3 linked regions of the Caballeronia sp. LZ062 genome follow. The protein of the gene in region 3 interacts with the protein of the main gene of each other region in a pairwise test. Links are inferred from orthologs where the notes say so. Each region holds a gene or a part of one and is shown on either strand. Other genes may lie near its edges. The genes, in order: recO, P9239_RS18525 and ssb.

The links.
Region 1: the proteins of ssb (region 3) and recO interact in binary tests that used the Escherichia coli proteins (3 or more experiments, as listed by UniProt). The link is inferred for Caballeronia sp. LZ062 from one-to-one orthologs.
Region 2: the proteins of ssb (region 3) and P9239_RS18525 interact in binary tests that used the Escherichia coli proteins (3 or more experiments, as listed by UniProt). The link is inferred for Caballeronia sp. LZ062 from one-to-one orthologs.

The regions. Positions count from the first base shown.
Region 1 is NZ_JARTWB010000002.1:598,332-608,646, reverse strand. Bases 1-2,915 are described here. They hold recO (DNA repair protein RecO), read right to left. Parts: upstream 1,939-2,915; coding sequence 1,063-1,938; downstream 1-1,062. Other genes in these bases: era (GTPase Era), read right to left, coding at 1,955-2,854; pdxJ (pyridoxine 5'-phosphate synthase), read right to left, coding at 293-1,066; acpS (holo-ACP synthase), read right to left, coding at 1-284. Outside these bases: rnc (ribonuclease III), read right to left, coding at 2,928-4,022; lepB (signal peptidase I), read right to left, coding at 4,162-5,055; lepA (translation elongation factor 4), read right to left, coding at 5,113-6,903; P9239_RS08850 (glutaredoxin family protein), read right to left, coding at 7,029-7,289; P9239_RS08845 (DegQ family serine endoprotease), read right to left, coding at 7,297-8,850; P9239_RS08840 (MucB/RseB C-terminal domain-containing protein), read right to left, coding at 8,873-9,859; P9239_RS08835 (RseA family anti-sigma factor), read right to left, coding at 9,917-10,315. UniProt on the Escherichia coli protein: Involved in DNA repair and RecF pathway recombination.
Region 2 is NZ_JARTWB010000002.1:2,663,946-2,674,275, forward strand. Bases 4,924-7,853 are described here. They hold P9239_RS18525 (primosomal protein N'), read left to right. Parts: upstream 4,924-5,230; coding sequence 5,231-7,477; downstream 7,478-7,853. Other genes in these bases: P9239_RS18530 (hypothetical protein), read right to left, coding at 7,503-7,664. Also shown: P9239_RS18505 (AMP-binding protein), read left to right, coding at 1-1,077; P9239_RS18510 (alpha/beta hydrolase), read left to right, coding at 1,715-2,662; P9239_RS18515 (transporter substrate-binding domain-containing protein), read right to left, coding at 2,667-3,497; hemE (uroporphyrinogen decarboxylase), read left to right, coding at 3,687-4,784; putA (trifunctional transcriptional regulator/proline dehydrogenase/L-glutamate gamma-semialdehyde dehydrogenase), read left to right, coding at 7,960-10,330.
Region 3 is NZ_JARTWB010000002.1:2,240,226-2,250,365, forward strand. What follows is about bases 3,801-6,540. They hold ssb (single-stranded DNA-binding protein), read right to left. Parts: upstream 5,565-6,540; coding sequence 5,037-5,564; downstream 3,801-5,036. Other genes in these bases: P9239_RS16465 (response regulator transcription factor), read right to left, coding at 3,801-3,825; P9239_RS16470 (response regulator transcription factor), read right to left, coding at 3,946-4,590; P9239_RS16480 (MFS transporter), read right to left, coding at 5,684-6,540. In the rest of the region: P9239_RS16455 (ATP-binding protein), read right to left, coding at 1-2,248; P9239_RS16460 (response regulator transcription factor), read right to left, coding at 2,415-3,065; more of P9239_RS16465, read right to left, coding at 3,145-3,800; more of P9239_RS16480, read right to left, coding at 6,541-6,886; excinuclease ABC subunit UvrA, read left to right, coding at 7,158-10,031; P9239_RS16490 (hypothetical protein), read left to right, coding at 10,115-10,140. UniProt on the Escherichia coli protein: Plays an important role in DNA replication, recombination and repair. Binds to ssDNA and to an array of partner proteins to recruit them to their sites of action during DNA metabolism. Acts as a sliding platform that migrates on DNA via reptation.

The sequences.
Region 1 (10,315 bases), 1.6 Mb from region 3 along the record:
ACGATCACCGGCTTGCCGCTCGGTTCGTTGAGCGTCTGCAGCGCGCGCCAGGTCATCGGCCAGCGCATGCCGAGTCCGATGGCCTTCGAGAACGCTTCCTTCGCGGAAAAGCGCGTGGCGAGAAACGCGAGCCCGCGCACTTCCGAGCGCGCGCGCCGTGCGTGATAGATGCGCAGTTCGTCCGGGCCGAGCACTTTCTCGGCAAAGCGCCCGTTGGTGCGCTCCATGACGCCCGCGACGCGGCTTACTTGCACGAGGTCCGTGCCGATTCCGTAGATCGCCATGGCCGCGCTCAGCGCTTCGATTGCGCGGCGAGACGCGAAGCGACCATGATCGCCTTCATCTCGCGCACCGCGTTGTCCCAGCCAGCGAAAATCGCGTGCGCGACGATCGCATGTCCGATGTTCAACTCGACGATGCCATCGAGCGCGGCGATCGGCTGCACGTTGGTGTAATGCAGGCCGTGGCCCGCGTTCACTTTCAGCCCGAGCGAATTGCCGAACTCGACGCTTCTCGCGACGCGCTCGAATTCGCGCTGCTGCTCGGCTTCGTCGTGCGCTTCGGCATAGCGCCCCGTATGCAGTTCGATGACCGGCGCGCCCGCTTCCTTCGCCGCGCGGATCTGCGTTTCGTCAGGGTCGATGAAAAGCGACACGCGGCTGCCCGCGCCCGCGAGCTGCGCGCACGCGGCCTTCACGGCGTCGAACTGGCCCGCAACGTCGAGGCCGCCTTCCGTCGTCAATTCCTGACGCTTTTCCGGCACGAGGCAGACATCATGCGGCTCGATCTCGCACGCGATGTCGAGCATTTCGCGCGTCACGGCGCATTCCAGATTCATGCGCGTCTTGAGAAGCGGACGCAGCGTTCGAACGTCGGCATCGACGATATGACGGCGATCTTCGCGCAGATGCAGCGTGATGGCGTCCGCGCCCGCTTCTTCGGCGGCGAGCGCGGCGCGAATGGGATCGGGATACGACGTGCCGCGTGCGTTGCGCAGCGTGGCGACGTGATCGATGTTCACGCCGAGATCGATCACGCTCGCGGGCGATGAAAGAAAGAAGCTCATAGGTTTTGCAGGTCGATCAGAATCTGACGGGTGGCGAGCGGCGCGCCGCCCAGATGATAGTTGAGCAGAAAGCGCATCAAAGTCTTACTCTGCGTGCCGGTCTGCGGGCTGCTGTAGTCATCGCGCTCCATGTCGATCAGCGTCTGCCCCGCGATGACCGGCCATTGCGCAGGGAGATCGTCGGAGGCTTCGCGCACGCCGCGCTCGGGATCGAAGGTATAGCGGCCTTCGGGCAGCACGGCCTCACGCGTCACGGTGTGCGTGAGCGCCATCGCGTAGCCGGTTTCGCGCAACAGCACGCGCTCGAAGGAACGCAACACCTGCACGGCGGGCTCGTCGTGCGCGAGCCGCGACAGCGTCAGCACATAGTGATTGAAAAGCGCGGGATGCGGGTCCTCGCGCGCGCAGAACTTGACGAGCAACTCGTTGACATAGAAGCCGCACAGGAGCGCGTCGCCGCGCAGCGGCAGCATGCCGCCGACCCATTCGGCGGTGGTCAGCGTGCGGACTTCGCCTTTGCCGGTCCACGAAAGGCCGAGCGGCTGGAAGGTTTGCAGCACGCCGCGCAGCGCGGAATGCGGCCGCTTCGCGCCCTTCGCGACGAGCGCAATGCGCCCGTGATCGCGCGAGAACACGTCGATGATGAGACTCGTCTCGCGATACGGATAGCTGTGCAGCACGAAGCCCGGCTGCTCGCTGACGCGAAAGTCGGAGCGCGGGCGCGGGCGCGGGCGTTGCGCGTTCGTGCCGGCGGCAGCCGACGACGATGCCCGCCGCCGTTTCGGCGCGGGGCGCTCGCTCGCGCCGGAATCGTCCTCGGGACGATCGTCGGCGGGCGGGGTCATCCACGCGTCGTTCGAGCCGGCGTCCATGAGCGTCGTCCCGACCTCACTCGTAGCCGTAAGCGCGCAGGCCTGCTTCGTTGTCGGCCCAGCCGCTTTTCACTTTGACGAAGGTCTCGAGATACACGGGACCGTCGAAAAGCTTTTCCATGTCGAGCCGCGCCTCGGTGCTGATCTGCTTCAGCTTCGCACCCTTCTGGCCGATGATCATCGCCTTGTGGCCGTCGCGCTCCACGAGAATGGTCGCGAACACGCGGCGCAGGCGCCCTTCGGTTTCGAACTTGTCGATAAGCACGGTGCTCGTGTAGGGCAACTCGTCGCCGGTCCAGCGGAACACTTTCTCGCGCAGGATTTCCGCCGCGAGAAAGCGTTCGCTACGGTCGGTCAGATCGTCCTCGCCGTAGATCGGCTCGCCTTCCGGCAGATACGGCTTGACGACGGACATGAGCCGCTTGATGTCGTCCGGATTCTTGGCCGAGAGCGGCACGATTTCGCGGAAGTCGCGCCGCGCGGACATCTGCTGCATGAACGGAAAAAGCGAATCCTTGTCGCCGACGCGGTCGAGTTTGTTCGCGATCAGAAGCGTCGGCGTGCCGGCCGGAATCAGATCGAGCACTTTCTCGTCGTCGGGGCCGAAGCGGCCGGCTTCGATCACGAACAGGATCGCATCCACCGAAGTCAGCGTGGACGTCACCGCGCGATTCAGCGAACGGTTGAGCGCGCCGCTGTGGCGCGTCTGGAAGCCGGGCGTGTCGACGAAGATGTACTGCGCGTCGTCGAACGTGTTGATGCCGGTGATGCGATGGCGCGTCGTCTGCGCCTTGCGCGACGTAATGCTCACCTTCTGGCCGACGAGCGCGTTAATGAGCGTCGATTTGCCGACGTTGGGCCGGCCCACGATTGCGACCATGCCGCAGCGGAAACCGGAAGATGTGGGAGCGTTCATAGTGGTGTGCGGCGAAGGTTCGTTGAGCGCGATGTTGCGATGGCGCGATGGCGCATGGGCGGCTGAATGCGCGTCAGTGGCCGGCGTCGGCGGCGCGCACGACGCGGCTGGCCGGGGCGTCGTCGCTGGCGGTGCTGCGCGCGTCGTCGGTGGGCGGCGCGCTGTCGGCGCTGGCATCCGGCGTTTGCGCCGCTTCGCTCTTCACCGCCTTCTCCGGGCGATGGATGACGTGCCGCTCGGGCTTCTCGGCGGCTGCATACGACGCAGCGGACGGCTCGACGTGCGTTGCGCGGATGACGGCAAGCGGCGCCGCAGGCGTTTGCTCGGCGGACGCATTCGCATCGGCGGAATGGTTGCGCTGACGATCGCGCTCGCGGCGCTCCGGCGAGCGCAAGTCGAGCGCGGCCTGCACGCCGGTGACGCCCGGCACGACTTCGACGTGCGCGAGCTTGGCGGCGCGCGCGCCCTTGCGCTTCGGCTTCACGCCGAGCGTGGGCGCCGCGGCCATGACTTCATCGAGCGCCTTCTTGGCCGCCGCCTGTTCCGCCGCGCGGCGGCTCGCGCCGGAGCCGGACACTTTCACATCGAGCTTGGGCACCGAGCATTCGACTTCGAATTGCTGATTGTGCGCGGCGCCGTGCGTCGCGACCACCGTATAAGTCGGCAACGCGATCTTGTGACCCTGCAGATATTCCTGAAGCAGCGTCTTCGCGTCCTTGCCGATGGTGCGCGGATCGATGTGATCCAGCACCGGCGTATAGAGACGTTTGATGACGGCGAACGCGGCGTCGAAGCCGCCGTCGAGAAAGATCGCGCCGAAGATGGCTTCGAGCGTGTCCGCCAGAATCGACGGACGCCGGAAGCCGCCGCTGCGTAATTCGCCCTCGCCCAGACGCAGGCCTTCGGACACGTTGAGCGCCTGCGCGATTTCGTAAAGCGATTGCTGTTTGACGAGATTCGCCCGCACGCGCGAGAGATCGCCTTCGTCGAGCTTGCTGAATCGTTGGAACAAAAGCGCCGCCACCACGCAATTGAGAACGGAGTCGCCGAGGAATTCGAGCCGTTCGTTGTGCGTGGCGCTGTGACTGCGGTGGGTCATCGCCTGGCGCAGCAATTCCGCATTGCGAAATTCGTACTGCAGCCGGCTTTCCAACGGAGAAGATGGCATGGACAGAGTATAACGCGCCCGCGCAGGCGGCCGATTCCGCCCGGCGAGCCGGGAAAACGCGTGGCGAGACGGTCTTAGCCGCGCTTCTTCACGCCATTTCGAAGCAGCGCCGACGCGTGCGCGACGGCACCGCGATGAATCACTCGAACGAGCCGATGCGCTTCAGGTTGCTGAAGTTCATCCAGATGAAGAACGCGCGGCCGACGATGTTGTTATCCGGCACGAAGCCCCAGTAGCGGCTGTCGGCGCTGTTGTCGCGGTTGTCGCCCATCATGAAGTAATGGCCCGGCGGCACCTTGCAGGTCACGCCTTGCGCGTTGTAGACGCAGTTGTCGCGATACGGAAAGTCGTCCGCGCCGACGACGAACGGCGGCACTTGCGGATTGTTCAGGATGGCGTTCTTGCGGCCGTTGAGATCTTCGACGAATTGCTTTGCGTAGCCGATGCGCTCGTCGTCGAAGTAGTCCGGCTGCGGCGTTTCCGGCACCGGCTTGCCGTTGATCGTGAGCTGCTTGTTTTCGTACGCGACGGTATCGCCCGGCAGGCCGATTACGCGCTTGATGTAGTCGACCGATTCGTCTTTCGGATAGCGGAACACGACGACATCGCCGCGCGTGAGTGGCTTGCCTTGCGTCAGCTTCGTGTTGCTGATCGGCAGGCGCAGACCGTACTCGTATTTGTTCACAAGAATGAAGTCGCCGACGAGCAGCGTCGGCACCATCGACCCGGACGGAATCTTGAACGGCTCGATGATGAACGAGCGCACGACGAACACCGCGAGAATCACCGGGAAGAAGCTGGCCGTGTATTCGAGCCACCACGGCTGGCGCAGCGCCTCGTTGCGCAGGCGCGCGCGCGTCTGATCGGCGTTTTCATCGGCGAAACGCTCGCCGACGCGTTCCTGCTGGCGGTCGAACTCGGCGACCGCCGCGTCCGCGGCGCGCCGGCGCTGCTTAACGAACACCAGTTTGTCCAGCACCCATGCAATGCCCGTCACCACGACGAGGATCAAGAGAATCAATGCGAAATTCATCAATCGCTTCCAGTTGTTATCGTCGGTTGTTGTTCTGCGCCTGCCAGCGCGCGAACGTCACTCGTCCACGCGCAGGATGGCGAGGAAAGCCTCTTGCGGAATTTCGACCGAGCCGACCTGCTTCATGCGCTTCTTGCCCGCCTTCTGCTTTTCGAGCAGCTTCTTCTTACGCGTGATGTCGCCGCCATAGCACTTCGCCAGCACGTTCTTGCGCAGCGCCTTGATGTTCTCGCGAGCGATGATGTTCGAGCCGATGGTCGCCTGAATCGCCACGTCGTACATCTGGCGCGGGATCAGTTCGCGCATCTTTGACGCCACTTCGCGGCCGCGGCTCTGGCTCTGCGAGCGGTGGACGATGACGGATAGCGCGTCGACCTTGTCGCCGTTGATCAGCATGTCGACCTTCACGACATCCGCCGCGCGGTATTCCTTGAACTCGTAGTCCATCGACGCATAGCCGCGCGAGGTCGACTTCAGGCGGTCGAAGAAATCCAGCACGATTTCCGCCATCGGGATTTCGTAGGTCAACTGCACCTGACGGCCGTGATACTGCATGTTGATCTGCTGGCCGCGCTTGTTCGTGCAGAGCGTGATGACGGAGCCGACATACTCCTGCGGCATATACAGATTCACCGTGACGATCGGCTCGCGCACTTCCTCGATCTTCGAAGGCTCCGGCATCTTCGCGGGATTCTCGACCGAGATCGTGGTGCCGTCGCGCTGGACGACCTCATAAATCACCGTCGGCGCGGTGGTGATGAGGTCCATGTCGAATTCGCGCTCCAGCCGTTCCTGCACGATCTCCATGTGCAGGAGGCCGAGGAAGCCGCAGCGGAAACCGAAGCCCAACGCCTGCGACACTTCCGGCTCGAATTGCAGCGACGCATCGTTCAGCTTGAGTTTCTCGAGCGATTCGCGAAGCGCGTCGTATTGATTCGCTTCGACCGGATAAAGCCCCGCGAAAACCTGCGGCTTCACTTCCTTGAAGCCCGGCAGCGGCTCGGCGGCCGGACGATTCGCAACCGTCACCGTGTCGCCGACCTTCGCGGCCGTCAGTTCCTTGATGCCCGCGATGACGAAGCCGACTTGCCCCGCCGACAATTGCGAGAGGTTCGTCGACTTCGGCGCGAATACGCCCAGATGCTCGACCGGATACTGCGCGCCGGTCGCCATCATCTTGATCTTGTCCTTCGGCTTGAGCGTGCCGTTGAAAATGCGCACGAGCATCACGACGCCGACGTAGTTGTCGAACCACGAGTCGATAATGAGCGCCTGCAGCGGCGCGTCGGGATCGCCCTTCGGCGGCGGCACTTTCGCGATCAGCGATTCCAGCACGTCTTCCACGCCGAGGCCGGTCTTCGCGCTGCAATGCACGGCGTCCGTCGCGTCGATGCCGATCACGTCTTCGATCTCGGCGATCGCGTTTTCCGGATTCGCAGCCGGCAAGTCGATCTTGTTCAGCACCGGCACGACTTCGACGCCCAGTTCGATGGCCGTATAGCAATTCGCAACGGTCTGGGCCTCGACGCCCTGACTGGCATCGACGACGAGCAGCGCGCCCTCGCAAGCGGAAAGCGAACGGCTGACTTCGTACGAGAAGTCGACATGTCCGGGGGTATCGATCAGATTGAGGTTGTAGACCTGGCCGTCGCGCGCCTTGTAGGTGAGCGCCGCTGTTTGCGCCTTGATCGTGATGCCGCGCTCGCGTTCCAAGTCCATCGAATCGAGCACCTGCGCTTCCATCTCACGATCGGACAGGCCGCCGCACAACTGGATGATGCGGTCCGCCAGCGTGGACTTGCCGTGATCGATGTGCGCAATGATCGAGAAGTTACGAATATGATTCATTCAGTGCCGATCAAGCGAAAAAGGCGCGCCCTCACACATGCGGAGCACGCCTTGAAAAATTGGGGGAAAACTTCTGCATTTTAGCCGAAAAGGGGGTGCACAGGCGTTTTCGGCGTGCGGCGGTTTCAAGCGCGCCGCGCCGAGAGCGCCGAATGGACGGCTTGCGCGTCCAGCCGGTGCTCACACAACTCAAGGCCGTCCAGCATCAGCACCGGCACACGCTCGTTGTAGCGCGCTTCCAGGAGTGGATCTTCGTCGATGTCGATCCACTCGATCGCCGCGTTGAAGCGTTGGGCAATCGGCTCAAGCTCGGCGCGCATGTCCTCACAGAGATGGCACCACGCGCGGCCGTAGAGAACGAACCGCGCGCCTTCGTGCCTCGTCATTGCGGCGTCACTTCTGCGCCGGCACGCGCGGGCGCACTGGCACGAACTGCGTGTTGTCGCCACGGCGCACGAGAATCGCGACCATCTTGCTCGCGTCCAGACCTTGCGCGACCGATTCGAACTGCTTTGCGCTCGTGATGTCCGTGTCGCCGATCCGCATGATGATGTCGCCCTTCTGGAAGCCCGCGCGAGCCGCCGGCCCTTCAACCGCATCCACCTGCACGCCGCTCGTGAGCTTGAGCGCCTTCTTCTGGTCGGCCGGAATGTCGCTCACCGCGAGGCCGAGCGAATTGCTCGCGCGCTCCTTCGGCTGCGGCGCGCGGCGCTGCTCGGTCTTCGCGACCTTATCCGGCTGCATTTCCGCGATGGTGATCGGCAGATCGCGCGACTGGCCCTTGCGCCAGATCGTGATCGTCGCTTTCATGCCCGGCTTGCTGTCGCCGACCATGCGCGGCAGGTCGGTCGCCGTATCCACGTTCGCGCCGTTGAACTTGAGGATGATGTCGCCCGGCTGGATGCCCGCCTTGTCGGCCGGACCGCCCGCCTCGACGCTGCTGACGAGCGCGCCCTGCGCCTTCGGCAAGCCGAGCGAATCGGCCACGTCCTTCGTCACTTCGCCGATGGCGACGGCAATACGGCCGCGCGTGACCTTGCCCGTCGTCTTCAGCTGATCCGCGACGCGCATCGCCTCGTCGATCGGAATGGCAAACGAAATGCCCATGAAACCGCCGGTGCGGCTGTAGATCTGCGAATTGATGCCGATGACCTCGCCCGCCATGTTGATGAGCGGACCGCCCGAATTGCCAGGATTCACCGCGACGTCGGTCTGGATGAACGGCAGGTAATCGCCCGTGTCGCGGCCCTTCGCGCTGACGATGCCGGCCGTCACCGTGTTGTCGAGGCCGAACGGCGAGCCGATGGCGAGCACCCATTCGCCGACCCGCACCTTGTTCGAATCGCCGATGGTGATGGCCGGCAGATTCGACGCGCTGATCTTAACGACCGCGACGTCCGTGCGCTCGTCCACGCCGACGAGCCGCGCCTTGAACTCGCGCTTGTCCGTGAGCGTGACGTAGATGGTGTCCGCGTCGTCGACGACGTGTGCGTTGGTCATCACGTAGCCGTCCGTCGACAGGATGAAGCCCGAGCCGACGCCGCTGCTCTGCTCCGAGTTGTCCTGACTGTCGTCGGGCGGAATGCTGCGGCTGCCGCCTTTGCCCTGATCGCCTCCGCTGCCGCCACCGCCGTTACCGCCGCCACCCCCGCCACCGTTACCGCGCGGCGAGCCCGGCTGCCCCGGCATCGGGATGCCGAAGAAGCGCCGGAAGAACTCGGACATGTCGCCTTCGTCGAGGCCCGGCGGTAAGCCGCGCATCTCGCCCGACGAACCGACGCGCGACGTCGTGCGGATGTTCACGACCGAAGGCCCGACTTTGTCGACGAGCGACGTGAAGTCCGGCAGGTTCACCGTGGGCGCTGCCGCCGCCGTATGCGAAATGAACGGCAGGCACACGGCGAGCGCCGCGGCCGCGATGAACTTGCGCAGCGAGTAGTTGCTCATGGATGGAAGGCCGAGGGATCGATTACTTGGAAGGCTTGTATTCTATGGTAGAAGCAAATTGCCGCAACGTGGCTTGCGGCACTTCACCCAGCAAAGTAATCCAGAAATCGCCGCGACGCTTCACGAGCACATGCGTGGCGCCGCTGTTGCCCGCGCCTTCCTTGCGGGAGTTCTTCTCGACCGGTTCGACGAACACCGAAATGGCGGCGAGGCCGTCAGAGAACACCGCCTGATCGACCGGAATCGGCGGCTGGCCCTGCTCGCTCGACGCCATTGGCCGGCGAAGTTGCCGAATCAGCTTGAAGCCGGGAATGGATGGCTTGATCTGCCAGCCCTGAGCCTGCAGGTCGACCGGCTGCACGGGCGGGCGCACGATGTTCCACCCCGCTGTGGCGCGCATGCCGTTTGCAATCGACGCCTTGTCGATTGCACCGCCGATACGCACCTGCGAGAACGAAAGTTGTTCGAGGACCTGGCCGTCCGGATCGAGCGTCTGGGCGCGCAGCAGCAATCCGGTCTTCGCGTCCGACCAGAGTTTGTAGGCGAAACGATAGGAATCTTTCGGGTCGAGTTCCACCACCTGACTCTCGATGCCCGCGACGCGGTCGTTTCCGAGCAGCTTCGGCTCGTACACCGCCAGTACCTGATCGCCGCTCGTGGCGAGCAGCGAAGGGAACGAGTCCTTGCTCTGCCGATGCTCCATCACGAGCAGATGCCGCTCCGGCACGAACGTGAGCATGTCGTCGTCGTGGCGCAGCATTCGGCGCGGCGCGCCGTCGAGACTTTCGACCGATTCGTAATCGCCGTCGCCGTGCGTGGCGACGTGCGTGATACGCGACGACTGCACCGTCGCGCCCCGCTGATATAAAAACGTGCCCTCGTAATTCTGCTGCTGGGCCGCTTCCTGAATGCGGTTGAGCAGGTTGGCGGCGGTCTTGCGATCCGGCGCGTTGCCGCTGTCAGCGAAAGAAGCCGATGCCGCGCACAACAACGCGGCTGCGCAAACCATCAATGCCGGCAGCCGCCCCCAATATCTAGTTTTATTCAACCGCACACCTGCCTTCAGTTATTGGCTCTGCGTTGTCACCGCGGCGCGAATCAGTGGCATGGCGCCGGGCATCGCAGGCTGCTGCGAGAACTGCTGATGCGCTTCCAGGTATTGATCGAGGTTCGCGTCACGGATGATGTTGGCTTCGACAACCGGCGCGGCGGTGGTCGCCGCCGGCATGGATGCGAGCGCGACGCGTTGCACCGAATCCGGCTGGGCGACGCTCGCGACTTGCGCGCCCGAGTGGAAACCGACGCCCTGCAACTGCGGCACGACGATCCACGTGAGGGTGGCCGCTGCGGCCGCCACCGCGAACGCCGGAACCACGCGCCGGCGCAGCATGCCGCCGCGCGCCTTCTGCGCCGAAGCCGATGCCGCAGGCGCCAGAACGTGCGCTTCGGCCTCGAAGCGCGCCGC
Region 2 (10,330 bases), 420 kb from region 3 along the record:
ATCAACATCCAGTTCACGAGCGGCACGACCGGCAATCCGAAGGGCGCGACACTCACGCATCGGAACATCGTCAACAACGCGCGATATATCGCGATGGCCATGCGCCTCACCGAGGCGGACTCGCTTTGCATTCCCGTGCCGCTGTATCACTGCTTCGGCATGGTGCTCGCCGTGCTCGCGTGCGTATCCACGGGTGCGGCGATGATCTTTCCGGGCGAAGCGTTCGATCCCGCCGCGACGCTCGCCGCCGTTCACGAGGAACGCTGCACCGCGCTGCACGGCGTGCCGACCATGTTCATCGCCGAACTGGATCACCCGAATTTCGCGCAATACGACCTGAGCCGCCTGCGCACGGGCATCATGGCGGGTTCACCGTGCCCGATCGAGACGATGAAGCGCGTCGTGTCCAAGATGCACTTGAGCGAGATCACGATCGCGTACGGCATGACCGAAACGAGCCCCGTCTCGTTCCAAAGTTCGACGACGGATCCGCTCGACAAGCGCACGTCTACGGTTGGCCGCATTCAGCCGCATCTGGAGGTGAAAATCGTCGATCCGTTGGGCAACATCGTGCCTGTCGGGGAGACGGGCGAACTTTGTACGCGTGGGTATTCGGTAATGAAGGGCTATTGGGGCGAAGAGGCGAAGACGCGCGAGGCGATAGTCGATGGCTGGATGCATACCGGTGATCTCGCGACACTCGACGCCGAAGGTTATTGCAATATCGTCGGGCGATTGAAGGACATGCTGATTCGTGGCGGCGAGAATATCTATCCGCGCGAGATCGAGGAGTTTCTGTTCCGCCATCCGAAAGTCCAATCAGTACAGATTTTCGGCGTCCCGGACCCGAAATACGGAGAAGAAGTGTGCGCGTGGATCGTCGTGCGTCCCGGCGAGCAGGCGACCGAGGAGGAAATCCGTTCGTTTTGCGAAGGGCAGATTGCGCACTACAAGATTCCGCGCTATATCCGCTTCGTTGACGAGTTGCCAATGACCGTGACCGGCAAGGTGCAGAAGTTCATCATGCGCGCGCGAATGGTCGACGAACTGAAGCTGGCCGAAGCGAAGACCGCCTGAGCCTCGGCGCTGGACGGAGAACCAAAGACAAAGGGAGCGCGCCGCGCTCCCTTCTGTCATGGGCAACCATACGCCGAAACAATACGACAAACGCTCGGTCCGAACCGTCACGCAAACGTTTGTCGAGACGAAAAAAAAGCGGGCCTGGAGCCCGCTAAAAACCACACGCTACGGGGTTAGCGCGAGGAGACCAACTGTGGGATGGTTCGATTTCGCTTGCTCAATCGAACAACGATCCCAACACGGATGCCCCTGTAACAGAGCTTCGATCTATTCCGACCATCGACATACGTTGCAACTTCTCAACGCAATCGAAACCACCCGTGTTGAAACCGTTTGAACAGATTGTGGGCGAATTGATTGACGATGGCCGTAACAAAGTGTTTCAGGTTGTAACCCATCGCTCATCCTTTCACGCTAAACATTCTCCCGCAAAATGCGCCGCAAGTGCCCAATTATTGCGGAATATCCACGTCATTCATTCGTTTTTCAACCGGCCGGTGCAGAATGCGATTTAAACCGCGACGCTCATAAGCATGTTTCGTCCGAAAAATAGTACGCCTGGACGAATGAAATCGATTTTTCCTCGCAGTTTCAAAGCTCAGTGCATACTTAAAACACTTTATAGGAGACATGCATGACCATCGATGCTGCTTTGCTTCAGTATTACCGCGCCGTCGCGGAAGCGTTCCCGGCGCTCGGGTCCGCTGCCGACGCGCGCGCCGTCCGTGAGCGGTTCAAAGCGGTCGCTCGGGCATACGCGCGCGAGCGCGCCGCCGACGTCGCCGTCGAGGACATTGACGTTTCTTTACAAAATCGAACCCTCGCCGCGCGCATCTACCGACCAGAGACGGCCAGCGGACCGCTGCCTTTGCTCGTCTACTTTCACGGCGGCGGCTGGGTGGTCGGTGATATCGAGACGCACGACGGCCTCGTCGCCCAGATGGCGCGTGACGCCCAATGTGCAATCGCGAGCGTCGATTACCGGCTGGCGCCCGAGCATCCGTTTCCGGCTCCCTGCGACGACGCCCTCGACGCGCTGCTCTGGTTCGCGGAACACCGGTCGCGGCTCGGCTTTGCAACCGATCGGCTGGGCGTCGGCGGCGACAGTGCGGGCGCACATCTGGCGGTCGTCGCGGCGCGTGGGGCGAATCAGCGTGTCGCCGGCCTCGTCAATCTGCAACTGCTGTTGTACCCGGTGATGCGCCGGCAATTCGAGAGTGCGAGTTGCCTTGCCAATGCCAACGGCCCCGGTCTCACCAATGACGAAATGCGCTGGTATTGGACGCAGTTTCTCTCAGGAACGGCGCCGGACGAGCACGACGTCCGCGCGTTCCCGCTCGCCGAACCCTACGAGCGCACGCCGGCGCGTGCATTGATCGTCGCGGCGGCCTACGACCCGCTTTACGACGACGCCTTCGAACTCCAGCGCTTCCTCGAAGCCAACGGCGGCCGGACGGAGATGATCGACGCGAACAACATGACGCACGGCTTCGGCCGCCTGCACGCGCAGTCGGAGGCGGCGCTCAACTGGTTGCGCCGCATCGGCGCGCGCGCGGGCGAACTGCTGCGCGCGGAACGCTGACGCGTCACTTCAGCCACTTGTCGACCACCGCCTGAAACTCGCCGGTCGATCGCGCGAGATGCAGCCACTGATCGACATACTGCTGCCACGCGACGTCCCCGCGCGGCAGCAGATACGCCTTCTCGCCGAACTGGAACGGCTTGTCGGGATGCACCGAGCAAAGGCCGGGATTCAGCTTCTGCTGTAGCAGCGTCTCCGACGCATCCGTGACCATGACATCGGCGCGACCGTCGAGTATTTGCTTGAAGATCGTCACGTTGTCGGGATACTCGATCAGCTGCGAGTGCGCGAAGAACTGCTTCGCGAAACGTTCGTTGGTGCCGCCGGGATTGACGATAGTCCGCACGGTCGGCTGATCGATCTGCGCGACGGTCTGGTACTTGTCGACGTCGGCGCAGCGCACGATCGGCGTCTTGCCGTCTTCCATGTACGGCGCGGTGAAGAACGCGCGCTTTTGCCGGTCGAGCGTCGTCGAGACGCCGCCCACCGCGATATCGCATTTTGCGATGAAGTCGTTCATCAGGTTCGACCACGACGTCTTCACGTACTCCGGCTTCGCGCCGAGCGACTTCGCCAGATTGTCGGCGAGATCGATGTCGATGCCCTCGAACTGACCGTCCGGCCGCAAGAACGAATACGGCTTGTAGTCGCCGGTCGTGCAGACGCGTAGCGTGTGCCGCGCGAGAATCTCGTCGAGCCGCGAGGCTGGCGCGGGCGCTTGCACGACGCTGCCGCCCTGCACCGTCTGACCGTAAGCGACACCGGAATTGACACCGAAAGTGACAAGCGGCCACGCGAGCGCGCAGGCGGCGAGACGGAAGGACACGCGTTTCATCGATGCTCCTGGTTCTAGTTGTGATGGGCCGCGACGACGCCGGCGGCCATCGATGATAACGAGCGTGCGCGCGTCTGAGAATCATCTCGAAAAGGCCGCGACGCGCGCCCATTTGCCGCCGCGCTGCCGCGAAAACGGGCAGCCGGTCCGGTAGAATGGACGATTCTTCAGGCTTCGGCACCGAGCGACGTGGCACACACCCTTCTCAACGACACCTTTCTGCGTGCGCTGCTGCGCCAGCCGACCGAATACACCCCGATCTGGCTGATGCGTCAGGCTGGTCGTTATCTGCCCGAATACAACGCGACGCGTGCGCGCGCCGGCAGTTTCCTCGGCCTCGCGAAGAACCCGAATTTCGCCACCGAAGTCACGCTGCAACCGCTCGAACGCTATCCGCTCGACGCCGCCATTCTCTTTTCCGACATCCTCACGGTGCCCGACGCCATGGGCCTCGGCCTGAACTTCGTGCAGGGCGAAGGTCCGCGTTTCGAGCGCACCGTGCGCACGGAAGACGACGTGAAGCGTCTTGCGGTGCCGGACATCGACAGCACGCTGCGCTACGTGACCGACGCCGTGAGTCAGATCCGCCGCGCGCTTACCGACGCGCAAGGCCGCCAGAAGGTGCCGCTCATCGGCTTTTCCGGCAGCCCGTGGACGCTCGCGTGCTATATGGTCGAAGGCGGCGGCTCGGACGATCATCGGACGGTGAAGGCGATGGCGTATGCGCGGCCCGACCTGATGCATCGCATCCTTGACGTCAACGCGCAAGCCGTCACGGCGTACCTCAATGCGCAGATCGAGGCGGGCGCGCAGGCCGTGATGATTTTCGATACCTGGGGCGGGGCGCTCGCCGACGGCGCGTATCAACGCTTCTCGCTCGACTACATCGCGAAGGTGGTCGCAGGCCTCAAGCGCGAACACGACGGGGCGCGCGTGCCGGTCATCACGTTCACGAAGGGCGGCGGGCTGTGGCTCGAAGAGATTGCTGCGACGGGTGTCGATGCCGTCGGTCTCGACTGGACGGTGAACCTTGGCGCGGCGCGCGAGCGCGTGAGAGGGCGCGTCGCGCTGCAAGGGAACATCGATCCGAGCGTGCTTTTCGCCCCGCCCGAAGCGATTCGTGCAGAAGCGCGCGGCGTTCTAGACAGCTTCGGGAATTTTCCGGGCCACGTGTTCAATCTCGGGCACGGCATCTCGCAATTCACGCCGCCGGAGCACGTTGCAGAACTGGTGGACGAGGTTCACCGGCACAGCCGCGCCATGCGCGCGTCGGCCTTCCGCCGCTAGCTCGCCATGTTGCAGTGCACCAGACGTTGCACGGCGCCCGTCTGCGTTGGTCGAGCGGGTTAGGCGAATCGCCCGCCCTTTGCGGCGCTCCGAGATGTCAAGACGACTTATGCACATTTTGTTCGTTGCATCGCGCCATCAGACATATCGACGCACATAGCCCATAAAGCGTGGCTATTCTTGACGTAAGTCGCTGATTCTAAACAACTTAAAAGAGTCTTGTCCGATATGTGGGCAAACGCACATAAGCGATCCGTGACATTGTTTGCGGCGGCCCGCGCCCGACTTCTCAACAAAGTTATCCACAGGGCTGTGGAAAGCGGCGGAAAACTAAAAATAATCGGCAACTTATCGGCGACTTTGACGTTTTACTTTAACTGTCGCCGCAAAGGGCTTGCACTGCCGTGGCGCGCCCGAATCGCGGGCTTCCACAGGCGCTTTGCACAATGACGGACGTGTTCGTGCGCGTCGCCGTCGACCAACCCATGCCTGTGCTGTTCGACTATCGCTACGCGCTGCCGAGCGAACCGCTGGTCGGCGCGCTCGTGGAAGTACCGTTCGGCAGGCGCGATGTCGTCGGGCTGATCTGCGAAGTCACCTCGACCACGGACGTGCCGCCGAACAAACTGCGCGACGTGACGCGCATCTGCCGCGAATGTCCGCCGCTATCCGCGCAATGGATCGCGCTCGCGCATTTCGCGGCGGATTACTATCAGCGCGGTCTTGGCGAAGTCGCGCTGCCGGCTCTTCCGCAAGCCCTGCGCGATGCGTCGCGCTGGGACAGGCTGCTTGCCGTCGACGAGCGTTTCCGGCTTCTGCCGGCTGGCCGCGACGCCCTTCCAGACGCGCTCCCCGCGCGCGCCCACGCGCTGCGCCGTCTGGTCGAAGCGCTCGCGGCGCAGGAATTGTTGAGCCTGTCCGACGCCCGCGCGCTGCATCCGAAGGCTTCGGCTACGTTCGAAGACTGGCTCGCGCGCGGCTGGATCGAGCGCGCGACGCCAGGCGACGAACGCACGCTGTCCGACGCGCCGCCGTCGCCGACCGGCACGGCGCCGCTTCCCCAACTCACCGAAGAGCAACGCTACGCCGTCGATGCCATCGCGGGCGCGCAGAGTTTTGCGCCGTTCCTGCTGCACGGCGTCACCGGCAGCGGCAAGACCGAGGTCTATCTTCACGCGCTGGCGGCGCTGCTCGCGGCGCAGCCGGACGCACAAGCGCTCGTCCTCGTCCCGGAAATCAATCTCACGCCGCAGTTCGAGGCCGCGTTCCGTCAGCGGTTCGCCGCGCTCGCGCCGGATTCCATCGTCACGATGCACAGCGGGCTGGCCGAAGGCGAGCGCGCGCGCAACTGGCTTGCGGCGCACAGGGGCAGCGCGCGCATCGTCCTCGGCACGCGTCTCGCCATCCTCGCGTCGATGCCCGGCCTCGCGATCATCGTCGTCGACGAGGAACACGATCCCGCCTACAAGCAGCAGGAAGGCTTGCGCTATTCGGCGCGCGATCTGGCGGTATATCGCGCGAAGCAGCTCGAGATTCCCGTCGTGCTCGGTTCGGCGACGCCGTCGCTCGAGACCTGGTGGCAGGCAGAGCAGGGCCGCTACACGCGCCTCACGCTGACACGGCGCGCCGTGGCCGACGCGGTGCTGCCGACAGTGCGATTGATCGATCTGGAGGAAGAGCACCGGCGCGGCCGGGCGTCGGTCGAAGGGCTGTCGGGGCCGCTCATCGCGGCGTTGAAATCGCGGCTGGAGCGCGGCGAGCAAAGTCTCGTGTTCTTGAATCGACGCGGCTACGCGCCGATCCTCTCCTGCGACGCCTGCGGCTGGGTCGCGGGCTGCCCGCGTTGCAGCGCATATGCGGTGCTGCATAAGCCCGAACGCGCGCTGCGGTGTCACCACTGCGGCTGGGAATCGCGCATTCCGAAGTCGTGCCCGGATTGCGGCAATGTCGATATCGCGCCGATGGGCCGTGGCACGCAGCGCGTCGAGGAGACGCTCGCGAGCGTGGTGCCGGGCGCGCGGGTGCTGCGTATCGACGCCGACAGCACGCGCCGCAAGGGCAGCGCGCAGGCGCTGTTTTCGGACGTCCACGCGGGCGAGGTCGATATTCTCGTCGGCACGCAGATGATCGCGAAAGGACACGATTTCCGGCGCGTGACGCTCGTCGGCGTGCTGAACGCGGACACGGCGCTTTTCTCGCACGACTTCCGCGCGAGCGAGCGGCTCTTCGCGCAGCTGACACAGGTCAGCGGCCGCGCCGGCCGCGCTGGGCTGCCCGGCGAAGTGCTGATTCAAACGCGCTATCCGCGTCACGCGCTCTATCTCGCGCTATCGCGGCAAGACTACGTGGGATTCGCGAACGCCACGCTTGCCGAGCGACGCGACGCGCGCCTGCCGCCCTTCGTGTATCAGGCGATGCTGCGCGCCGAAGGCCGCACGCTCGAAGCCGCGATCGCGTTCCTCGAAGAAGCCGCCGCCGCGTTCGCGCCGTTGCCCGGCGCGGACCGCGTGACCGTCTACGATCCCGTGCCGCTGACCATCGTGAAAGTGTTCAACGTCCACCGCGCGCAACTGCTGCTGGAAAGCGGCTCCCGCGCCGCGCTGCAATCGGCGCTGCGGGCGTGGCAGCCGGTGCTGCGCGCGCTGAAAGGCGTGCTGCGCTGGAACGTGGAAGTGGACCCGCTCGACGTCTGATCGCGGCGGCCTAGCCCGCCGTTCGTCACACTTTCGCGCGCGAGGCCTCCGCGCCCGCGCGAACCGGCGTCGCCTCGTCGCGCGTGTCGTCGACATGATGCGTACGCGACGACGCGCCCCGCACGAACAGCACCACGCAAAGCGCGAACATTGCCCAAACCCCGACCACCACCATCCACGTGCTCATGTTGTCGTTCCCCGTAGCTGCTTTTGTAGCGCCGGACGGCGCGCATCGCTTTATATCGGCAGCGGCGGTGCATTTACTTAGGGGTTGTCCCAAAAATCTTGAGTTAGGGAAACTACTAGGCGATTTCCGCCATCGGACAAAGATAGGCAAAACGGCGGAAAAGCCTGCCGCGTAAGGGATTGAGCGCGGTGCAACCGTCTCGAAAATGTCGGTTGCACCTTTTAAATCAGCGGGGTACGATTCGCCAACTTTTAGGTCCCTGGCCGGGTAGGCACGACCGGCAAACGAAGGAAATATGGCGAGCACAACCCTTGGCGTCAAAGTCGACGATTTGCTGCGGTCCCGGCTGAAAGACGCCGCCACGCGGCTCGAACGCACCCCGCACTGGCTCATCAAGCAGGCGATCTTCGCGTATCTGGAGCGTATCGAGCACGGCCAACTTCCGCCGGAACTGTCGGGCGTGAACGGCACGTCGGAAATGAGCGATGCCGCGACCGTCGAAGGCGACGAAGACGGCGCGCCGCATCCGTTCCTCGAATTCGCGCAGAATGTGCAACCGCAATCCGTGCTGCGCGCGGCGATCACGGCGGCGTATCGCCGTCCGGAGCCGGAGTGCGTGCCGTTTCTGATCGGTCAGGCGCGACTGCCGGCCACCGTCGCCGCCGACACCGAAAAGCTGGCGACGAAGCTCGTCGAGACGCTGCGAGCGAAGAGCAAGGGCGGCGGCGTCGAAGGTCTGATTCACGAATTCTCGCTTTCGAGTCAGGAAGGCGTCGCGCTGATGTGTCTCGCCGAGGCGCTCTTGCGCATTCCCGACCGCGCCACGCGCGACGCGCTGATCCGCGACAAGATCAGCAAGGGCGACTGGCGTTCGCATATGGGCCAGGCGCCGTCGTTGTTCGTCAACGCCGCGACGTGGGGCCTGATGATCACCGGCAAGCTCGTGACGACGAATAGCGAAGCAGGTCTCTCGTCGGCGCTCACGCGCATGATCGGCAAGGGCGGCGAGCCGCTGATCCGCAAGGGCGTCGACATGGCGATGCGCCTGATGGGCGAGCAGTTCGTCACCGGCGAGACCATCTCCGAAGCGCTCGCGAACAGCCGCAAGTTCGAAGCGCGCGGTTTCCGCTACTCCTACGACATGCTCGGCGAAGCCGCGACGACGGAAGAAGACGCGCAGCGCTATTACGCGTCCTACGAGCAGGCCATTCACGCGATCGGCAAGGCGGCGGGCGGGCGCGGCATCTACGAAGGCCCGGGCATTTCGATCAAGCTGTCCGCGCTGCACCCGCGTTACTCGCGTTCGCAGCAAGAGCGCACGATGAGCGAACTGCTGCCGCGCGTGCGCGCGCTGGCGCAACTCGCGCGCCGCTATGACATCGGCCTGAACATCGACGCCGAGGAAGCCGACCGTCTCGAGCTGTCGCTCGATCTGCTCGAAGCGCTGTGCTTCGATCCCGAACTCGCGGGCTGGAACGGCATCGGCTTCGTGGTGCAGGCGTATCAGAAGCGCTGCCCGTTCGTCATCGACTATCTGGTGGATCTCGCGCGCCGCAGCCGTCATCGTTTGATGATTCGTCTCGTCAAGGGCGCGTATTGGGATACCGAAATCAAGCGCGCGCAAGTGGACGGCCTCGAAGGCTACCCGGTCTACACGCGCAAGATTTATACGGACATCTCGTATCTCGCCTGCGCGAAGAAGCTGCTCGGCGCGCCGGACGCGGTCTATCCGCAATTCGCGACGCACAACGCTTACACGCTCTCGGCCATCTATCACCTCGCGGGACAGAACTACTATCCCGGCCAGTACGAGTTCCAGTGCCTGCATGGCATGGGCGAGCCGCTGTACGAAGAAGTCACCGGCCGCGACAAGCTCAACCGTCCGTGCCGCGTCTACGCGCCGGTCGGCACGCACGAAACGCTGCTCGCGTATCTGGTGCGGCGTCTTCTGGAGAACGGCGCGAATACGTCGTTCGTGAACCGCATCGCGGACGAATCGGTTCCGGTGAAGGATCTCGTGCGCGATCCTATCGACGAAGCGCAAGCCATCACGCCGCTCGGTGCGCCGCACGCGAAGATTCCGCTGCCGCGTCAGCTGTACGGCAACGAGCGCCTCAATTCGATGGGCCTCGACCTGTCGAACGAGCATCGGCTGGCGTCGCTGTCGTCGGCGCTGCTCGCGAGCGCGAATCATCCGTGGCAGGCCGTGCCGATGCTCGAACGCGACGATCCGCACAACGGCGTCGCGCGCGAGATCCGCAATCCGGCGGATCATCGCGATGTGGTCGGCACCGTGGTGGAAGCGTCGCCGCAACAGGTGAGCGCCGCGCTCGCGAACGCGGTGGCCGCCGCGCCGATCTGGCAGGCGACGCCCGTGGAAGACCGCGCCGATTGCCTCTCGCGCGCTGCCGACCTGCTCGAAGCGCAGATGCATACGCTGATGGGCCTCGTCGTGCGCGAAGCGGGCAAGTCGCTGCCGAATGCGATCGCCGAAATTCGCGAAGCCGTCGATTTCCTGCGCTACTACGCGTCGCAGATTCGCGCGGAGTTCTCGAACGACACGCATCGCCCGCTCGGTCCGGTGGTGTGCATCAGCCCGTGGAATTTCCCGCTGGCCATCTTTATGGGTCAGGTCGCGGCCGCGCTCGCGGCGGGCAATCCGGTGC
Region 3 (10,140 bases):
AGCCGAGCAGCGAAAGCTGATGACGAATGAGTTCCTGATTCACCGGATGATCTTCCGCGACGAGCACCAGCTTGCCGTTGTGCAGCGCGTCCTCGCGGCCGGGCGCCTCCGTACACGGTTCCTGGTCGAGCGTACCGTGTACCGCGACTTGCGGCATACCCGTCAGCGCCGCCACGCACGCCGCGCGGAGGCCTCGCCACGACAATGGATTCACGCTGACGCGAATGTCGTCTTCCAGAATGCGGTAGCCCGTGGGTTTCGGCTTTTCCGTGACATGAATCACGCGCGAACCGAGCGGCAGCGAGTCCTTGCGCGTATCGCTGAAGAAAACGAGATCGACGCCGTCGAACGTTTCGAGCCGGCGCAAACGCGGATCGTCGGAATCCATGCGCTCGATATTCAGGCCGAGCGCCTGTCCGTACCCGAGCAGCGCCGTAGCGACGCGCGTGTCCTCGATTGCGACGATGCCGCGCCTTCCGCGCAACCCGTCCATCTGATAATGCTGCGTCTCCACGGGCATCTCGAGCCGCACGGTCATCGACGTGCCGACGCCCACTTCGCTCTGCAGCGTGAGCGTGCCGCCCATGAGATCCACCAGCCGATTGCAGATGGTCAGCCCGAGGCCCGTGCCGCCGAAGCGGCGCGTGATGGACGTCTCCGCTTGCACGAACGGTTCGAAGAGGCGCGCCTGCGCCGCAGGGTCGATGCCGATGCCCGTATCGCTCACGCACAGTTCAATGACCTGTTCCGTTGCACGCTTCTCGACCGCCCGCACGTACAGCGACACTTCGCCCTTGATCGTGAACTTGATGGCATTGCTCATCAGATTGAACAGGATTTGACGCAAGCGCACGCTGTCGCTGCGCAGCGACGCCGCGACGTCTGGCGCGACGTCCACGCGCACCCTCAAGCCCTTTTCATGCGCCCGGCCGGCCAGCAATCCGACGGCATTGTCGACGAGTTCCCGCAAGTCGATCGGCATGGATTCGATGGTCAGCCGGCCCGCCTCGATCTTCGTGTAATCGAGCAGGTCATCCAGAATTTGCAGCAGCGCGCTCGCCGAATCCTGAATCATGCCCAGCATCTGCGCCTGATCTTGATTGAGCGGCGTATTTTCGATGACTTCGACGAGCCCGAGCACGCCGTTCATCGGCGTGCGAATCTCGTGGCTCATCATGGCGAGGAAATCGTCTTTGGCGCGCGATGCGGCCTCCGCTGCGTCTCTTGCTCGCGCAAGTTCCTCGGCACGCGCGTGTTCGACGCTGGCATCGGCCCAATAGCCGCTCCAGACGACTGAGCCGTCGTCTTCGCGATGCGCGACAAGATCGGCGCGTATCCAGCGGGCGACGCCTTTCACCGTGGCGCGAAATTCAGTGTGCACCGGCTCGAGCGTGCGCGACGACGCTTCGATTTCCTCGAACAGCCGCCCGCTATCTTCGGCATCGACGTGGCGCAGGATGGTGGTCGGGTCAGCCGCCAGCGCCGCGAGATCGAGGCCGAGCAACTGTCTCGTGTCGCCGTCGATATACGGCAGGCTGTATCTGCCGCCCGTCGTGCGGCGCAACTGAAAGACCACCGCGGGCAAGGATCGCGTCACGTCGTGGAGGCGCTGCTCGGTCTGGCGCGCGCGCAGTTCGGCGTCGCGAATGTCGGTGATGTCGATCATCGTGCCGACGACGCCCACGCGCTCGCCGTTCGACGCCGAAAAGGCGCCGGTCCAGAATAGCCCGTAGCGCGGACGCCCGCGTTTATCGACGAATTCGGCCTCGACTTCCTGTCCCTGGCCTGACTGCAGCGTGGCCGCAGAGATCTCGTTCATCAATCGGCTATACACCTCGCCCCATGCGCCCGCTTCAATACTGGTGCGTCCGATGACGTCCTCGCGCCGCACGCCGAGCGCACTTTCGAACGCGCGGTTCACCGCAATGTAGCGGTTGTCCATGTCCTTCGCAACGAGCGGATACGGGACGACTTCCATCATCGTTTGCTGGAAGCTCAACTGGGTCGCGAGACGCTGCTCGGTCTGGATGCGTCGATTCATCTCGCGCTGCAGGAGGATGAAGGCCCGCAGCGTCACCACGAGAACCGCCCCAACGCCGATCAGCACGGGCAGCAAACGGAGCGCGCTGATCCCGCAGAGCGCCTCCGGCTCGCTGGCCGGCCGCGACACCGCCGAACTGGCCGCATGGCAAAGCGGCGACAGAAGGAGGCTGACGACGACCCAGCAACGTGCGAGCAACGATCTCAATTCGACTCTCCGAGAAGATGCGCGTTCTTATGCGCGGCCCCATGACGCCGATGCACCGAGGGATTTCGATGACCGACCTAAGAGTCTGATCGTGCGTGCAAGAGAGGAAAATCAGAGGCGTCCGAAATACTTCTTATGACGCTCCGAAAAGTGCAGTGCAGCGTGCTCAGACGAGCCCGACTTGCCGAAGGTACTCGACGAGTTCGCCCTCCGACTCGAGACCGAGCTTGCGCATCCCGCTGCGCTTTTGGGTAGCGATGGTCTTGCTGCTTCGGCCGAAACGCTTGGCGATCTCGTGCACGAGAAGGCCGCTCGCGTAAAGCCGAAAGACTTCCCACTCCCGCTTGCTGAGGACACCGGCGAGCGCCGGCGCCGTACCGGGAAGGCGTTGCATGGTTTCACTCACGGATGGTGAAAGAAAACAGCCGCCTTCCAGCGTGGTGGATACGGCTTCCAACAGGCATTCGAGCGAATCGCGCTTGTCGACGATGCCGTCAATTCCCAACTGAACGAGACCCGCCAACATGCGACCGTGCGACATCATGGTGACGACGATGACCCGGGGCCGCGCTTTTTGCCACAGAAAGCGCTTGAGAAATGCGATGGAATTGTTTTCGCCGTCGATGCCTTGCATGCCGATATCGGCGAAGATGTAGTCGCACGGCACGGAGTCGACCGCTTCGGCCAACTCCAATGTGTCTCGCGCAGTGGCGACTACCCGTATTGCGCCGTCCCGCTCCAGGAAGTTCTTGATTCCCTTGACGACTGCGGGATGGTCGTCCGCGACGATGGCCCTCAGCGGTGTCTTTTCTCTCATCGTTTTTATTGATTCGCTGGCGAGCTACGTATTGCCCCTTCCCGCGCTCGCATTTCTATTTCGCGATTACTGCGTGAAGTCAGATCAAATCGCTGTCGGCAATGAATCGGTAAAGATCAGCGTCTGTCGATAAATCCAGCTTGCGCATTGCTGCGCATTTCTGCGCGCTGATGGTCTTTACGCTGCGCTCGAGTTCTTTCGCGATTTCGGTCACATTCGCGCCGCGCGCATAACGCTCGATGACTTCCAGTTCTCGCGTAGTCAGGCGCTGTCGGATAAAGCGGGCGCGGCTCTCGACATTCGCCACTGCCATGGTCCGGCGAACCGCGGGCCCGAGGTACGTTTCGTTGGCAATGGCCGATACGATGGCAACGTACACCAGATCCAAACGGTCTTCCTTGCTCAGGAACGCATGCGCGCCGGCGTCGAGGGCTTGCCTGACAAGTAGCGCGTTATCATTGCGCGACAGCACGATAATGCGAACACCCGGATAACAATGCGTTATGTGCTGAATGAGCTGTATGCCGTCGCCATATCGGCCGCCCGGCATATAAAAATCGACGAGAGCGACATCGCATTCTCCGCGTCCCAGCGACTCATCCAACTGAGTTGAATTCGCGCTCCGGCTGACAACTTCCACATTCGGGAAGTTCGCCGCAAGCCGCTCGATTGCCAGAATGACGAGCGGATGGTCGTCCGCTATCGCCAACCTTATCCGCTTCACACGCGAGAAGACCTCGCTACCATTCCCGAATTCCATCGACACAAACCCTAAGTTATGCGATCTGACTTGCAGACCTGATCCCGAATATAAGCATCCGGCACTACCCCCCCAAAAGACATAAGATGCATCCGAAATGGAAATGCGGTGCTACGCAAATCAGCATAGTCCGCGTGCGCGCACAAAAGCGAAGAGACCGGGATCGTTCTTAACGCCGAGCTTGTTCATTGCATCGCGTTTCTGCCGGCTAATCGTACGCACGTCGCGCTGCAATTCTTTCGCGATCTCGGTAATCGACCGGCCTCTTGCAAATAACCGCACGACCTCTATTTCTCTTGGCGAGAGCCGCGGTGCATCCGGCGAAGATTGGTTCTCGGCGCCGGCGGCGGCGAGCGCCGCGCGAAACGACGCACTCACGTAACGGCGGCCCACACTCGCATGTTTGACGGCAGTCGGTACCAGTTCGATGGGTTCCGCTTTGTCGACGAGGCCCATGGCGCCGGCGTTCAAGATGGAGCGGAGGATAGCGACATTGCTGACGCTGGTCAGCACGACGATGCCGATGTCCGGCCAATCCTGCCTCACCTTGCGGACGAGGCAAAGTCCGTCCTGTGCCTCGCGCCCCGGCTCGGGCATCGCAAAATCGGTGACGAGCACGTCGCACTGCGCTCTTCGAAGCTCGGTGAGCAACGTACTTGCATTTCTGGCTTCGCCGACGACGCGCAGACCATCGTCTGCGTTGCAAAGCGCCTTCATTCCAAGGACTACGAACGGATGGTCGTCGGCCAACACTACACGAAGCACCAAGAGGCCTCCGGTTATAGGGATTTCTATAGATGATGCCTTTCGGCGCTTTCGACTTTGAGACGCCGTTTGATTCGCGCGCGAATTCACGCCATCACGCGTTCAGGCAGCGGAACGCGCGCCGAAGCAGACAGATTCGACTTGGCGCTTTTTTCTCGAATTAGCGTTTGCCCAGTTACATGACAAAACGCATGCACTGCTCTCTCAGCATTTCAAAATAGTTTTCATCAAAATAGAATGTGCGCCGATTCGAAACCATCGGATTAGTCCGATTACGCTGCATCTGAATATATGACAGATGACAGCTAATTGACTGCGGGCTTTATCAGGTGGAAGAAATTAGAAGGCAATGCGCACGCTTCGATTAGCGACACAGCAAACAAAAACGGGTCTCCTGCCAAAGGCAGGAGACCCGTTTCGCCAATCCGAGCGCGAATAGACGCGTATCAGAACGGAATATCGTCGTCCATGTCGTCGAAACCGCCGCCCGCAGGCGCGCTCGGACGGCTCCCGCCGCCGCCCGCGCCGGAGCCGCCTGCGCGCCCGCCGCCCGAACTCGAAGGTGCCCGGCCACCGCCGCCGGAACGTTCCATCGGAGCGCTGCGGCTGTAGCCGCCATCGTCGCCGCCGCCCGCACCGCCTCGGCCGCCCAGCATTTGCATCTGGTCAGCGACGATTTCGGTCGAATAGCGTTCCTGTCCCTGCTGGTCGGTCCATTTGCGCGTGCGGATGCGGCCCTCGATGTACACCGACGAGCCCTTCTTCAAGTATTCGTTGACGATTTCCGCAAGCCGCCCGAAGAACGCGACACGATGCCATTCGGTGAGTTCCTTCATCTCGCCGGACGCCTTGTCCTTGTAGCGGTCGGTCGTCGCGAGACGAATGTTGGCCACGGCGTCGCCGCTCGGAAGGTAGCGCGTTTCCGGGTCCGCGCCCAGATTGCCTACGAGAATGACCTTGTTGACAGATGCCATGATTTCTCCGGTTGATTCTTTGCCTACTGTCAGCCGTGCGGCGCTGTTCGCGCGGGCGTCGTATTTAACCGAAGCCAAAACAGCACGTCTGATTCAATTTGAACGATTAAATATGTTTCTCAGGCCGCACGCCCGGCTTTGCGCGGCGGCGGCTTCATCCACATTGCCACGACAAGCCACGCCAGCACGAGCGCCGAGCACGAAAAGAAGACCGCGCTCGGTCCGTCCAGCTTCAACAGCCAGCCGCCGACGACACCGCCCAAGGCGAGGCCGATGGACTGCGTCGTGTTGTAGACGCCTGCTGCCGCGCCCTTTCGCGTGCCCGGAGCCAGCTTGGACACGAGCGACGGCTGCGACGCCTCCAGCACGTTGAAGCCGAGGAAGTACACGAACAGAATCGCGGCCACGGACCATAGCGTATGGGGAGCCGCGCCCAATAACAACTGTCCGAACAGGATAAGCCCGATTGCGCCGAGCATGACGGCCTTCATCTTGCCGCGCTTCTCGGCCGCGATGATCGCCGGCACCATCATGACGAAAGCGAGCCCCATGACCGGCAGGTAGATCTTCCAGTGCGACGCCACCGGCAGTCCGCCCGCTTCCAGAATGCGCGGGACGACCAGAAAGAGCGCCGTCTGCGTCGCGTGCAGGACGAGCACGCCGAAGTTCAGGCGCAGCAGCTCGACGTTATGCAGCACTTCGCTGAATGGCGCTTTGACGTGCACCGGGCGCGTCGGCGGATCGGGGACGATCCAGAGCACCACGCCGACCGCGACGATCGACAGCACGCCGATCACCGTGAAAAGCCCGCTCATGCCGACCCAGTGAAAGAGTACCGGCGCGCCGACGATCGCCACCGCGAAGGACACGCCGATGCTGCCGCCCACCATCGCCATGGCCTTCGTGCGGTTTTCCTCGTGCGTGAGATCCGCGATGAACGCGATCACCGCCGACGACACCGCGCCCATGCCCTGAATCACGCGCCCGGCGATGATCCACGCCATGGAATGCCCGACTGCCGCGACGAAGCTGCCGAGCGCGAACACCAGCAGCCCGAACGCGATGACCGGCTTGCGCCCGAGCTTGTCGGAGATCCAGCCGTAGAAGATATAGAGCATCGACTGCGTGACGCCGTAAGCGCCCAGCGCAATGCCGACGAGCAGGACGTTGTCGCCGCCGGGAATCGTTCTCGCGTAGATGGAGAACACCGGCATGATCATGAAGAGACCGAGCATGCGCAGCGCGAAGATGGCAGCGAGCGACACAGTCGCGCGCAGTTCCGGCGCGGAGAGACGTGCGGACGTGGCAGACGGATTGGACATCAGAGACGGGGAATGAATGAGGGTCGCGTCTGGCCCGGCCTGTTGCGACATCAGGCGGCCGCCTTGTTCTTGCCCGGAACGGCACCATATGCAGCGGACGACTCGGCGCGCATGGCCGCTGCCCGCTGCGCCGGCACGACCGCCGCAAGGCCCGCGGCAAGCGTTCTGGGCTCGTCCGCGGCACAGGGTGCGCGGGCGCCGCGCCCTGCAAAAGTCGTTATAGTAGCAGGTTTGGCCCCCCTCATTCCCCGCTCGTCGCCGGAACAAACTCGTGGAAGAAATTCGTATTCGTGGGGCTCGCACCCACAATCTGAAGAACGTCAATCTCGACTTGCCGCGTCACAAGCTGATCGTGATCACGGGGTTGTCCGGGTCGGGCAAGTCGTCGCTCGCGTTCGATACGCTTTACGCCGAAGGCCAGCGCCGTTATGTGGAAAGTCTCTCGGCCTACGCGCGGCAATTTCTACAGCTAATGGAAAAGCCGGACGTCGATCTGATTGAAGGTCTGTCGCCCGCCATTTCCATCGAGCAGAAAGCCACGTCGCATAATCCGCGTTCGACGGTCGGCACAGTCACGGAAATACACGATTATCTGCGTCTCTTATATGCGCGCGTCGGCACGCCGTATTGCCCCGATCATCTGATTCCGCTGGAAGCGCAAAGCGTCTCGCAAATGGTGGACGCCGCGCTCGCACTGCCGGAAGAAACGAAGCTGATGATTCTCGCGCCCGTGGTCGCGGACCGCAAAGGCGAGCATGTCGAATTATTCGAGGAAATGCAGGCGCAGGGCTTTATCCGCTTTCGGATTCGCTCGGGCGGCGGCACGGCGAACGAAGGCGTCGCGAAAATCTATGAAGTCGATTCGCTGCCGAAGCTCAAGAAGAACGACAAGCACACGATCGACGTGGTGATCGACCGCCTCAAAGTGCGCCCGGACATGAAGCAGCGTCTCGCGGAATCGTTCGAGACGGCGCTGCGCCTCGCCGACGGCCGCGCCATCGCGCTTGAAATGGACACGGACCACGAGAAGCTCTTCAGCTCGAAGTTCGCGTGCCCGATTTGCTCGTACTCGCTGCAGGAACTCGAGCCGCGTCTTTTCTCGTTCAACAATCCGATGGGCGCGTGCCCCGAATGCGACGGACTCGGCCAGATCACGTTCTTCGATCCGAAGCGCGTGGTCGCGCATCCGTCGCTGTCGCTGGCGGCGGGCGCGGTCAAGGGCTGGGACCGGCGCAACCAGTTCTATTTCCAGATGCTGCAAAGCCTCGCCGCGTTCTACGAATTCGACACCGACGCGCCGTTCGAGGAACTGCCCGAGAAAGTGCGCAAGACGCTGCTCTACGGCTCGGGCAAGCAGGCCATTCCGTTTTCGTACATCAACGAGCGCGGCCGCGCTTCGGTGCGCGAGCATGCGTTCGAAGGCATCATCCCGAATCTGGAGCGGCGCTACCGCGAGACGGATTCGACCGCCGTGCGCGAAGAACTGGCGAAATACCAGAACAATCAGCCGTGCCCGGCGTGCGAAGGCACGCGTCTGCGGCGCGAGGCGCGCTTCGTGAAAGTGGGCTCGGGCGATCACGCACGCGGCATCTACGAAGTGAGCGGCTGGCCGCTGCGCGACACGCTCGGCTATTTCCAGACGCTGCGTCTGGACGGCGCGAAGGGCGAAATCGCCGACAAAGTCATCAAGGAAATCGTCGCGCGGCTGTCGTTCCTGAATAACGTCGGGCTGGATTACCTGTCGCTCGAGCGCAGCGCGGAGACGCTCTCCGGCGGCGAGGCGCAGCGCATCCGGCTCGCGTCCCAGATCGGCTCGGGACTCACGGGCGTGATGTACGTGCTGGACGAGCCGTCCATCGGCTTGCATCAGCGCGACAACGACCGTCTGATCGACACGCTCAAGCATCTGCGGGATATCGGCAATTCGGTGATCGTCGTCGAGCACGACGAGGACATGATCCGCATGGCCGATTACGTGGTCGACATGGGACCGGGCGCGGGCGAGCACGGCGGCGTGATCGTCGCAGAGGGCACGCCGCTTCAGGTGCAGAAAGACCCGAACTCCATCACGGGACAATATTTGTCCGGCAAGCGCACCATCAGCTATCCGGAAAAGCGCAACGCGCCGGACGAGCGGCGGCTGCGCATCGTCGAAGCGCACGGCAATAATCTGAAGCACGTCACGCTCGATCTTCCGGTCGGCTTGTTGACCTGCGTGACCGGCGTTTCCGGCTCGGGGAAGTCGACGCTCATCAACGACACGCTCCAGCACGCGGTCGCGCAGCACTTGTATGGCTCTTCCACGGAGCCGGCGCCATACGAATCCATCGAAGGGCTGGAGCACTTCGACAAGGTGATCGCCGTCGATCAATCGCCGATCGGCCGCACGCCGCGCTCGAATCCGGCGACTTATACCGGCCTTTTCACGCCCATTCGCGAACTCTTCGCGGGCGTGCCGGCCGCGAAGGAGCGCGGATACGAAGCGGGCCGCTTCTCGTTCAACGTGAAGGGCGGACGCTGCGAAGCGTGTCAGGGCGACGGCGTGCTGAAGGTGGAAATGCACTTTCTGCCGGACGTCTACGTGCCCTGCGACGTGTGCCACGGCAAGCGCTACAACCGCGAGACGCTCGACATCCAGTACAAAGGCAAGAACATCAGCGAAGTGCTCGACCTCACGGTGGAAGCCGCGCACGAGTTCTTCAAGGCGGTGCCGGTCGTCGCGCGCAAGCTGAAGACGCTGCTCGAAGTGGGCCTCGGCTACATCCGCCTTGGCCAGTCGGCGACCACGCTTTCGGGCGGCGAAGCGCAGCGCGTGAAGCTTTCGCTGGAACTGAGCAAGCGCGATACCGGTCGGACGCTGTATATCCTCGACGAACCGACGACCGGCCTGCACTTCCACGACATCGCGCTCTTGCTCGAAGTGATTCACCGGCTGCGCGATCAGGGCAACACGGTCGTCATCATCGAGCATAATCTCGACGTGATCAAAACCGCCGACTGGGTCATCGACCTCGGTCCGGAAGGCGGCGCGGGCGGCGGGCAGATCATCGCGCAGGGGACGCCGGAGCAGGTCGCGAAGTCGAAGGCGAGCTTCACCGGGCGCTATCTGGCGCCGCTGCTGCAGCGTCCGAAGTCGGCGGCCTGACGCCCGGATCGGCCCGAATCGGTCCGGCGCGGCCCGGCGGCAAGAACAACCGTGGTAGGCAGCAGCGAAAAGGAAACGCAGTCATGGCGAAGCGCAACGAAGCGGCCAA